DNA from 2 places in the Edwardsiella tarda ATCC 15947 genome. Region 2 is predicted to be linked to the other one. Evidence: predicted binding sites of a transcription regulator. Region 2 holds the regulator's gene; the other holds the start of a gene.

Region 1 (5,500 bases), 1.2 Mb from region 2:
TCGATCAGGAGCTCGTTGGTCGGCGACAGATCCAGGCCACGCTCGCAGATCTCTTCAAACTCTTCGCGGTTATAAGCGATACCGCCGCCAGTGCCGCCCATGGTGAAAGAGGGGCGAATGATACAAGGGAAGCCCACCTGTTCGGCCACCGCCAGCGCTTCTTCCATACTATGGGCGATACCGGAGCGGGCGGTATCCAGGCCGATCTTCTTCATCGCCTGATCGAAGCGGCGACGATCCTCAGCCTTATCGATAGCATCGGCGGTAGCGCCGATCATGGTGACGCCAAACTCGGCCAGGACCCCCTGACGCTCCAGCTCCAAGGCACAGTTCAACGCCGTCTGCCCACCCATGGTCGGCAACACGGCATCCGGGCGCTCTTTCTCGATAATCTTACGTACCACCTCCCAATGGATCGGCTCAATGTAGGTGGCATCGGCCATCTCCGGATCGGTCATAATGGTAGCTGGGTTAGAGTTGACCAGGATGACACGATAACCCTCTTCGCGCAGCGCTTTACACGCCTGTGCACCCGAGTAGTCAAATTCGCACGCCTGGCCGATGACGATCGGACCGGCGCCTAGGATCAGGATGCTTTTAATATCAGTACGTTTTGGCATGGTTGTTCAGGCTCCCTGATTACTTAGCGCTACGGCGATAGTTTTCAATCAATGCGATAAAGTGGTCAAACAACGGCGCGGCATCGTGGGGCCCCGGACTGGCCTCTGGGTGTCCCTGGAAGCTAAAGGCCGGGCGGTCGGTACGATGAATACCTTGTAGCGAGCCATCGAACAGCGACTTATGCGTCGCACGCAGCGTGGCCGGTAGCGTCGCCTCATCGACGGCGAAGCCGTGATTCTGCGCCGTAATCATCACCCGATCATGATCCAGATCCTTCACCGGATGGTTACCCCCGTGATGGCCGAATTTCATTTTCACCGTCTGAGCGCCACTGGCCAACGCCAGCAACTGATGCCCCAGACAGATGCCGAACAGCGGGATCTCACCGCGTAGGAAGGTGGCGATCGCCTCAATGGCATACTCGCACGGCGCCGGATCACCGGGGCCGTTGGAGAGAAAAATACCATCCGGGTTGAGGTCCAGCACCGCTTGTGCCGAGGTCTGTGCCGGAACGACCGTCAAACGGCAGCCGCGATCCACCAGCATGCGCAGGATGTTACGCTTGACGCCAAAGTCATAGGCCACCACATGATAGGGCAACTCGCTTACGTCGCGTGCGGCCGGTAAACCCTCACTCAAGGTCCAACTCCCCTGACGCCACTCATAGGGCTGGGGGGTGGTGACCTCTTTAGCTAAGTCCATCCCCTTCAGGCCGGGGAAGGCACGCGCCTTCTCCAGCGCCAAGGTAGCATCCGGCTCACATCCCGGCTCAGCAGTGATGATGCAACCGTTCTGAGCCCCCTTCTCGCGTAGTAGGCGCGTCAACTTACGCGTATCGATATCGGCGATGGCGACTACCTGATGGCGACGCAGATAGTCGGAGAGCGTCTCCTGGCTGCGGAAGTTACTGGCGATCAGCGGTAAGTCACGCACGATCAATCCCTGCGCATGGACGGCGGAGGACTCTTCATCGGCGGAGTTAGTGCCGACATTGCCAATATGGGGATAGGTGAGGGTAACGATCTGACGAGAATAGGAGGGGTCGGTGAGAATTTCTTGGTAGCCGGTCATCGAGGTATTGAAGACCACTTCCCCCACGGCCGATCCATCTGCCCCGATCGACCTGCCGTGAAACTGGGTCCCGTCTTCCAGAACCAAAAGCGCTGACTTAATCAAAACACCCTCCAAAGGAATATCCAGTCACAATGATTGCATATTAATTCAGATATCATCGACTGAATCAATGGCAAACTTACTCACTGCGGCGAATTTCTGACAAATTGCGCGCATTCTAATGACGCGCCCGGCCATTGTCCAGATGAAAGGGGGATTTTTTTGTATTTTTTACGCTGCTTGATGTGTTTTTTAACTCAAATGTCCAAAAACACATTTATTAGGGAAGTAGAAAACGGTTGCCAGAGACACATATTAAAGGCAATAGCGTCATGATGCGTTTTTTCAGTGAAAAAATCAAGAAGGAAGCCGTTTACCTAGGGATAAAAAACGGAAAAACGAAACAATCGGCAAGGATGAGAGTAAAAACAAAAATCGCGACCAACAAAACAAAAATGCGCTGAAAATAATTATTTTTCAACGCATTAACCATCACAAGAACACAACAAACAGTGTCGCTCAACGCGATTTACAGGCTATCTAATGCTAAAACATCACACATATCATATAAACCCACCGGCTGCCGAGCGACCCACAACGCCGCACGCAGAGCACCGCTGGCAAAAGTCATCCGACTAGACGCCTTATGCGTGATCTCTAGGCGCTCACCGATATCGGCGAATATCGCGCAATGCTCACCGACGATATCGCCAGCACGTAAGGTGGCAAAACCGATGCTACCGGGAACACGCTCACCAGTATGTCCTTGGCGACTATACACCGCACAGCTGGCAAGACTACGGCCCAAACTGGCAGCGATCGTCTCTCCCATGGCCAACGCCGTCCCCGAAGGCGCGTCGACTTTATGGCGATGATGCGCCTCCACGATCTCAATATCGCAATAGTCCCCCATCACCTTGCTCGCCTTCTCTAGCAGACGTAGCATCACATTGACGCCAACGCTAAAATTAGCAGCGAAGACGATGGCGATCTCATGCGCCGCGGCATGGATCGCCGCCTTCTCATCCTCACTGAAGCCCGTGGTGCCGATCACCATCGCCTTACCTTGCTGCTGGCAGAAGGCCAAATGCGCCAAGGTGGCCTCCGGACGGGTAAAATCGATCAAGACATCGAACCGATCGACGACACGCGCCAGGTCAGTTTCGACCGGCACCCCTAGCGTGCCGCAGCCCGCTAACTCACCCGCGTCGCAGCCGAGCAGGCTCGACCCCTCTCGCTCCAAGGCAGCACCTAATGTCACGCCCGGCATCGCCTGCGCCGCCGCGATCAGTTGGCGCCCCATACGACCGCCGGCTCCCGCCACGGCCACCCGAATCTGTTCTGCCATCTTCAATATCCCTCATGGTTATCTCGCGCATCACGCTATTGGGATGGTTACATACCGGATCGCGTGGCGCTAACGCTCTCTTGCAGGTTAGCGACACTCAGCCCCCTGAGCCAGTGAAAATCAGCCATCATTAGAAAATTCACTCACCGCTATCCCGTTCCCCATCATACGGGGAATAGCCAAAATCAATACGCATAATTATGCAAATCATACACGATGGCAATCTATGATAACGCTATCACTTTGAGAGAAAAACTATCAAAAATGCCCCCTTATCCTCTCAAAGTGATATGTAGCCAGTTTTTTCCTGCATTACGACGGCATAATTTCCTGGGTATATCTCGATCCGACTCACAGTTATGAGGATATTCCTCCTACTATCAATGAGTCTGGCGCGTATCTTGCTGCCTTGGACTATCCCCCAGGCTTATTTCCCCACAGGAGAACACTATGTCTTTAGGATCACCGCTACGGCGGGTTGATGCCGAAGCCAAGGTCACCGGACAGGCACGTTATACCGATGATATGATGATGCCCGGCATGCTCCACGCCTGTTATGTTCGCAGCCGCATCGCCCACGGTAAGGTCAGCGCCATTGATACCCGCGAGGCGGCGGCGATGCCGGGCGTCGAGGCGATCTTCACCTGTTATGACGTCCCACAAACGCCTTTCCCCACCGCCGGACACGCCTGGTCACTGGATCCGGCGAAACACGATGTCGCCGATCGTCACCTGCTTACTGATCATGTGCGTCACTTCGGCGATGGCGTGGCCATCGTGGTGGCGCGCGATGCGTTGAGTGCCGAGCGTGCCGCGGCGCGGGTGCAAGTCAGCTACGAGGCGTTGCCGGTGATTACCCGGCCACAGGCCGCCTTGGCGGATGACGCGCCAGCGATCCACCCTAACGGCAACCTCCTGCGTCACAGCGAGATCGATGCGGGCGAGCCGGATGCCCGTATCGCCGCCGCCGATCTGCAACTAGAAGGACACTACGAGACCCCGGTAGTACAACACTGCCACATGGAAGGGGTCACCTGTTACGCCTATATGGAGCAACCCGGCCATGTGGTTATCGTCTCCAGTACTCAGATCCCGCAGATCGTGCGCCGTACCGTCGCCCAGGCTCTCAGTCTGCCCTGGTCGCATGTCCGGGTGATCAAGCCCTACATCGGCGGTGGCTTCGGTAATAAGCAGGATGTGCTAGAAGAGCCGATGGCCGCCTTCCTGACGCTGCGTCTCGGCGGCAAGCCGGTGAAGGTCAGCCTGAGTCGTGAAGAGTGTTTCGTTGCGACCCGGACACGCCACGCCTTCAGCATCGATGCACGTCTGGGTATGCAGCGCGATGGCGTATTACAGGGGTATCGACTCAATGTGCTGTCCAACACCGGTGCCTATGCCTCGCACGGCCACTCCATCGCCTCTGCCGGTGCCAATAAGATCAGCTACCTCTACCCACGTAGTGCTTTCGGTTATTGCGCCGACACGGTATACACCAACCTCCCCGCCGCCGGAGCGATGCGTGGCTATGGCGCCCCACAGGTCGATTTCGCCCTGGAGTGCCTGATGGACGATGCCGCCGCCAACCTGGGATTAGATCCGTTAGAGGTCCGGCTGCGTAACGTCGCCCGCCAAGGCGATCGTAACCCCGTCAACGGTAAGACGATCTACAGCGCCGGGCTAAGCGAGTGTCTTGAGAAGGGGCGAGCCCTATTCGAATGGGATCAACGCCGTGCCGCATGCCTGGCTCAAGATCCCGATGCGCGCCTACGGCGTGGCATTGGCGTCGCCTGTTTCAGTTACGGCTCCAATACCTACCCGGTCGGAGTCGAGATCGCAGGGGCCCGCATGTTGCTGAATCAAGACGGTACGGTCAACTTGCAGATCGGCGCCACCGAGATTGGCCAGGGCTCCGACACGGTCTTCGCTCAAATGGCGGCAGAAACCCTGGGTATCCCGTTTAAACACATCCGGGTGATCTCGACCCAAGATACCGATATCACCGCCTTTGACCCCGGCGCCTTCGCGTCACGGCAGAGTTATGTCGCGGCCCCCGCCATCCGCCAGGCAGCCGAGCAGCTACGTCAGAAGATCCTGGCGCACGCCGCATTGCTCAGTCATCAACCCGAGTGGGGACTGACCCTACGTGACGGCAACGTCGTGATGGCGATGCAACCGGAGCAGGTGCTGATGAGCGTCGCCGACGTATCGATGCAGGCCTACTATCACCAAGAGATCGGTGCTCAAATCTTGGCGGAGGTCTCCCACAAGACCACCACCAACCCACCCGCCTTCGGGTGTACCTTCGTCGATCTCAGCGTCGACGTCGACCTATGCCAGGTCACCATCAATCGTATCCTGAATCTGCATGACTCTGGGCGCATCCTCAATCCACAACTGGCCGAGGGACAGGTCCATGGT
Region 2 (5,500 bases):
GGTCGAGGTGGCGATCGGCGCCACGCGAGCGGTGCCAGCCGGGGGGCGCTACGCCTTCCGCGACATGGGCTTTCTCCACTGGCGCTGCGTGGTCAGCCCCGATCACCCCTTGGCGGGCTTCGACGGTGAGTTGGATGACGATCGTCTGCGACCGTTTCCGGCGCTGAGTATCGAGGATACCTCGCGCACTCTTCCCAAGCGGGATACCTGGTTGTTGGATAACCAGCGGCGCCTGGTGGCGCCGGATTGGCCGTGCGCCATCGACTGTCTGGAGGCCGGGTTATGTGTCGGCCTGATGCCGGCACATGCCGCCGATCCCTTGATCGCCGCCGGGCGTCTGCACGCCTTGCGTTTGAGTCAATCCTTTCCCGATAGCGCGTGCTGCGTGACCTGGCAAGACCACAGTCGTTCGCCGGCGCTCGACTGGTTACTCGATTACCTCGGCGATACGCGCACCATGAATCAGGAGTGGCTCATGCCACAGCCAGTGTGATGATCCGTCCCGCGCGGGGGACATCGGCCGCATCGTGTGTGACCAGGATGGTGGGGATGGCGCGCTGGGCGATCTGCTGATAGATCCAGTGGCGGAAGCGCCGGCGCAATGGCGTGTCCAGGCGAGAGAAGGGTTCATCGAGCAGTAGCGCCTGTGGGGCGGCGAGCAGCGTGCGCAGCACGCTGATGCGAGCCCGTTGCCCGCCGGAGAGGGTTGCCGGATAAACGGCGGCCATCTCCGCCATCTCCGCTTGGCATAACGCCTGAGCGACGGCATCCGGTGCCGCCTGCGGGGAGAGAGCGAAGCGGAGATTCTGCTCGACCGTGAGGTGAGGGAAGAGCAGATCGTCCTGGAACAACAGCCCGATCCCCCTACGCCAAGGGGGCGTTTGGCTGAGTTCGCGCTGACCCAGCCACAGTGCGCCTTCGGCACGCAGTGGCGGGGGGAGCTGGCCCGCGATCCCGGCTAAGAGCGTCGATTTACCGCAGCCGCTCGGCCCCATCAGCGTGAGGATCTCTCCGGGTGCTACCGTCAGGGAGAGTGCGGGCAGCAGTGGCTTATGTGACAACGTCACGCAGAAGTTTTCGAGTTTAAGGGAAGTCATGACGAGAAGATCCTCGCACGCCACGCAACGGCAGCCAGAGCGCTAACAGGAAGGCGGGTAACGGCAGCAGCGTTTGCCACAGGGCGCCGATGGCCGCCAGACGGCGATCGATGCCACTGGCGTAGGCGACGGTTTCGGTGGCCAGGGTGGGCAAGCGCCCGGCGCCCAGCCCTAGGGTTGGGAGATACAGGCCGACGCTGACCGCCACACCAAAGGCGAGGGCGAGCAGGAGTGCCGGCATGAGTTGCGGCAGCTTGACGCGGTAGAAGGCCCGCCAGGGTGTCTGCCCCAACGCCAGCGCGACGCGTATCTGGCGCTGATCGAAACGCAGCCAGGGGCCGGAGAGCGTCAACAGGTAATAGGGGGTGACGAACAGCAGTTGACCATAGATCACCACTGGATAGCGACCCAGCCAGTGATAATGGGCGGCGAAGAGCTGTAGGCCGAAGATCAGCCCCATTTGCGGTAGCAGTAGGGGTAAGAGCAGCCAGGCTCCGGGTTGGCGTCGACGCGCGGCATACCACTCCAGGGTGCCCAGCGCCAAGGGCAACGCCAACAGATTGACCGCCAGGGCGATCCATAGGGTGTGCCACAGTGGGCCGCTCCAGTCATTGAAGCTGTACAGCCAACTGTCATAGCGCCACTGTTGCGGCCAGCGCAAGGGAAACGGCCAACGCTGTGCCAGGGAGATCAGCAGTAACATCAGGTAGACGCTTGCCGTGAGGCCTAAGGCGATGGGCCAATAGAGTGCGATTCGTCCTCTCATCTGCCGCTGATGGCGGCGTGGCGGCCGGCGGCAATAGTGGATCCAGACGCGTTCGATAGCGAACCAGATCAGCAGCGCCAGGGCGTTGAGTAACAGCAACACCAGCGCACCGAGCGCCGCCAGCGCGCCCTGCTCACCGTCGCTGATCCATTGCCATAAGAGTTGCGCAAACAGATAGGGACGTTGCGGGCCAAGCAACAGGGCCAGATCCAGCGCCGAGAGCGAGAAGGCCAGCACGCAGAACATCGGCAGGCGTAAGCCGGGCAATAACTGCGGCACCACGATACGCCACCATCCCTGGCTCGGTGGATAGCCGAGCGCGGTGGCGGCACTAAGTTGTTGCGCCGCCGCGCAGCGTTCGGCCTGAGCCAGCACCAGCAGATAGAAGAAGGGGGTCTCCTTGAGCAGGAGCAGCAGCATCAGGCTCAGGGCATAGGGATCGTTGGGCAGCGGCAAATCGGGGGGGTGCTGCCAGCCGAACAGTGGTGCCAACAGGCGCCACACGAGGCCGGTGGGAGCCACGAGCATCAATAGGCCGGTGGCCAGGGCGATATGGGGGGCGGCGAGTAGTAGGGCCGGCGTCAGGCGATGGCGGCGCCGCTGTTGTAGCGTCCGCCCGGCCAGCGCTAACCCGAGCGTTAGCGCCCCCAATGAGGCGCCGAGGCTACTGAGCAGCGAGAGCAGTAGACTGCCGCCCAGTGCGGGCCAGTGCAGCAGTTGTTGCCAGGTGCTCGCGAGATCCCCCTGTTGCAGCGGCAGCAGGGTGGCGGGCAGCATCGCCGCCAGCGGCAATAACCCAGCTAGCAGTACCAGTAGCGGGAAGATCGCCAGCCGTGACACGCTTAGCGACGGTAATCGATGAACGGCCCATCGGCGACGGAGCGTCGCTCGACCAGTTTGGGATGCACCTCGATGGTCTTGGCGTCTTCACGCTTACTGGTGATGCGATCGAGCAGCATGTCAAACGCCATGGCGCCGAGACGCTCCTTCGGCTGGTGAATGGTGGTCAACGCCGGGGTAAAGTAGCGCGCGTTGCGCACGTTATCGTAGCCGATGACGGAAATATCTTGCGGCACGCGCAAGCCCATCTCATCTGCCGCACAGATGGCCCCCATCGCCATGATATCCCCGCCGACGAACACGGCGGTCGGGCGCTGTTTCTGAGCCAGGATGTTTTGCATCGCTGCGTAACCGGACTCCGGCTCGAAATCACCCTCGACGAGCCACTCGGGTTGCGGAGTAATGTTAGCCTCTTGCAGCGCCTTGATGAAGCCACGCAGACGGCCGCCGCCGGTGTTGCGCGATCCCGGGCCGGTGATGGCGCCAATATCGCGATGGCCGCGTTCGATCAGGTAGCGGCCAGCCAGATAGCCACCCTCGAAGGCGTTGTCCTGGATCGCATCGGTGAAGTCGCTACGCCGTGTACCCCAGTCCATGACCACCATCGGGATATGGCGGTAATCCTCCAGGATCTCCAGCAGATTCTCGGGGTACTCGGAGCACATGACCAGCAGACCATCGACGCGTTTCTGCGCCAACATGGCCAAATAGGCCTTTTGCTTCTCCAGATTGTTGTGGGAGTTGCACAGGATCAGGGTATAGCCCTGGCTGTAACAGCTGTTCTCGACCGACTCGATGACCTCGGCGAAGTAAGGCGCCTCGCTGGAGGTCGCCAACAGGCCGATGGACTTGGTATGGTTAACCTTCAGACTACGGGCAACGGCGCTGGGCGAGTAGTGTAGCTCTTTGATGGCCTCCCACACGGCGGCTTTGGTTTCGTCGGCGACAAAGCGAGTTTTATTGATGACGTGAGACACCGTGGTGGTCGACACGCCTGCGCGTTTTGCCACATCTTTAATCGTTGCCATGAAACAAATGACTCCTAGGCGTACGCGGTGCGTCGCCGGTTTGTTAATCGTTTGCCTGCGTGTAACGACGCCCGCGCAAATCTCGGTAGTACAGCATCGCTGCGGTTGCGCAAATAGGGTGACGTGTGTCGTTTCTTGTTTAAAATTATAACGTCGCCACGCGGCAGTAAACCGCAAATTCTGGCTGATCTTACGCAAAAGGGGAAGCACTAATTAGCGATTTGCGCAGGATGTAATCATAAGATTTTCTGCGTGTTTTAATGAGTGATTTATGTAAAAATGATTTAACACAGATTTAGCGTGTTTGCTTTATGGGCAAAAATTGATATAGAACGTAAAACAAGAGGTGTCAAAATGGAAAGCGATCTGAAATATTCCTTGGTGACCACGGTGGTAGCCCTGTCGCTGATCGTCGTCGCAGGCCTGATTGTCGCACTACATTGAGAGTGAGCCAAGGCGGCGGGGACAGAGCCGGAGGCAAAGAGAAAAGGCGCTCAAAGAGCGCCTTTTTTATCACCGGATGATCGGGATCAGGCCAGGTTCTGCGCGACGAATTCCCAGTTAACCAGCGCCCAGAAGTTTTCCAGGTATTTCGGACGGGCGTTACGATAGTCGATGTAGTAGGCGTGTTCCCATACGTCGACGGTCAGCAGCGGCTTGTCTTCACCCGTCAGCGGGGTGGCGGCATTAGAGGTGTTGACGATGGCCAGGCTGCCATCCGCCTTTTTCACCAGCCAGGTCCAGCCGGAGCCGAAGTTGGCGACGGCAGACTTGGTCAGCGCTTCCTGGAAGGCGGCGAAGGAGCCAAAGGCCGCGTTGATCGCGTCGGCCAACGCGCCGGTCGGCTCGCCACCGCCGTTCGGAGAGAGGCAGTGCCAGTAGAAGGTGTGGTTCCATACCTGAGCGGCGTTGTTGAAGATACCGCCGCTGGAGGTCTTGATGATCTCTTCCAGAGACTTACCTTCGAACTCGCTCCCCTTGATCAGGTTGTTCAGGTTAACCACATAGGTGTTGTGGTGCTTACCGTAATGGTATTCCAGGGTTTCGGCGGAGATATGCGGCTCCAGCGCATTCTTGGCGTACGGTAATGCAGGTAATTCAAATGACATAGCTCTCTCCTTAATGCTTTTGTGACAAGCCGGTTGAACCGTAGACGCGACGCCGGAGCGTACGCCAGCGGTGAGATAAAAATGAAAAAATCTTGTTGTCCGCTTGTTATGGTTTGTGATTCTAGCAAGTTTTACCATTAAAGACAGGGGGTAGCTGTATTTTAGTCGATCGAATGGTGAAATGTGCAGCAGCGGGGGCGTCGGTGGAGACAGCAAGGAGAGACGCGGCGATCATGTGCAGACCGCCGCAGGGTGATGACGGGCGATCAGCGAATGGTTTTCGGCGTCATCACACGACGAGCGCCAAGATAGTGATCCTGCCAATAGTCATCGCCGAGGTAGCTGATGCGGATCTCCTCGCCGGTGCGCGGTGACTGGATGAACTTACCGTTCCCCAGGTAGACCCCAACATGATCGGCCGCGCCACGGCCATTGATCTGGAAAAAGACCAGATCGCCGCGTTGTAATTCGTTGCGTTTGACCGGCGCGGCATCGCGCAGGTGATACATCTCGTTTGCCGTGCGTGGCATTTTGATATTCAGCAGATCCTGGTAGGCGTAGTAGATCAGACCGCTACAGTCGAAACCGGTGTGGGGCGAGCTGCCTCCCCAGCGATAGGGTTTCCCGATCTGGCGCATCAGCTTATTCATCGCCGTCTGT

The links. Region 2 encodes PurR, which represses purine synthesis genes. Its sites were predicted from a motif close to CANGCAAACGTTTGCNTG; they were not measured.
Region 1: the regulator PurR is predicted to act here: its motif matches at 2,023-2,040, upstream of carA (glutamine-hydrolyzing carbamoyl-phosphate synthase small subunit).

Annotation. Positions count from the first base shown of each region.
Region 1 covers NZ_CP084506.1:2,929,389-2,934,888, forward strand. Annotated here, with positions in the region: gene carB (carbamoyl-phosphate synthase large subunit) at 1-620, opposite strand, end outside; gene carA (glutamine-hydrolyzing carbamoyl-phosphate synthase small subunit) at 640-1,797, opposite strand; gene dapB (4-hydroxy-tetrahydrodipicolinate reductase) at 2,264-3,082, opposite strand; gene xdhA (xanthine dehydrogenase molybdenum-binding subunit XdhA) at 3,533-5,500, shown strand, end outside.
Region 2 covers NZ_CP084506.1:1,747,347-1,752,846, forward strand. Annotated here, with positions in the region: gene punR (DNA-binding transcriptional activator PunR) at 1-493, shown strand, start outside; gene DCL27_RS08130 (ATP-binding cassette domain-containing protein) at 474-1,097, opposite strand; gene DCL27_RS08135 (ABC transporter permease family protein) at 1,084-2,703, opposite strand; gene purR (HTH-type transcriptional repressor PurR) at 2,706-3,731, opposite strand; gene cydH (cytochrome bd-I oxidase subunit CydH) at 4,086-4,175, shown strand; gene sodB (superoxide dismutase [Fe]) at 4,262-4,840, opposite strand; gene DCL27_RS08155 (C40 family peptidase) at 5,107-5,500, opposite strand, start outside.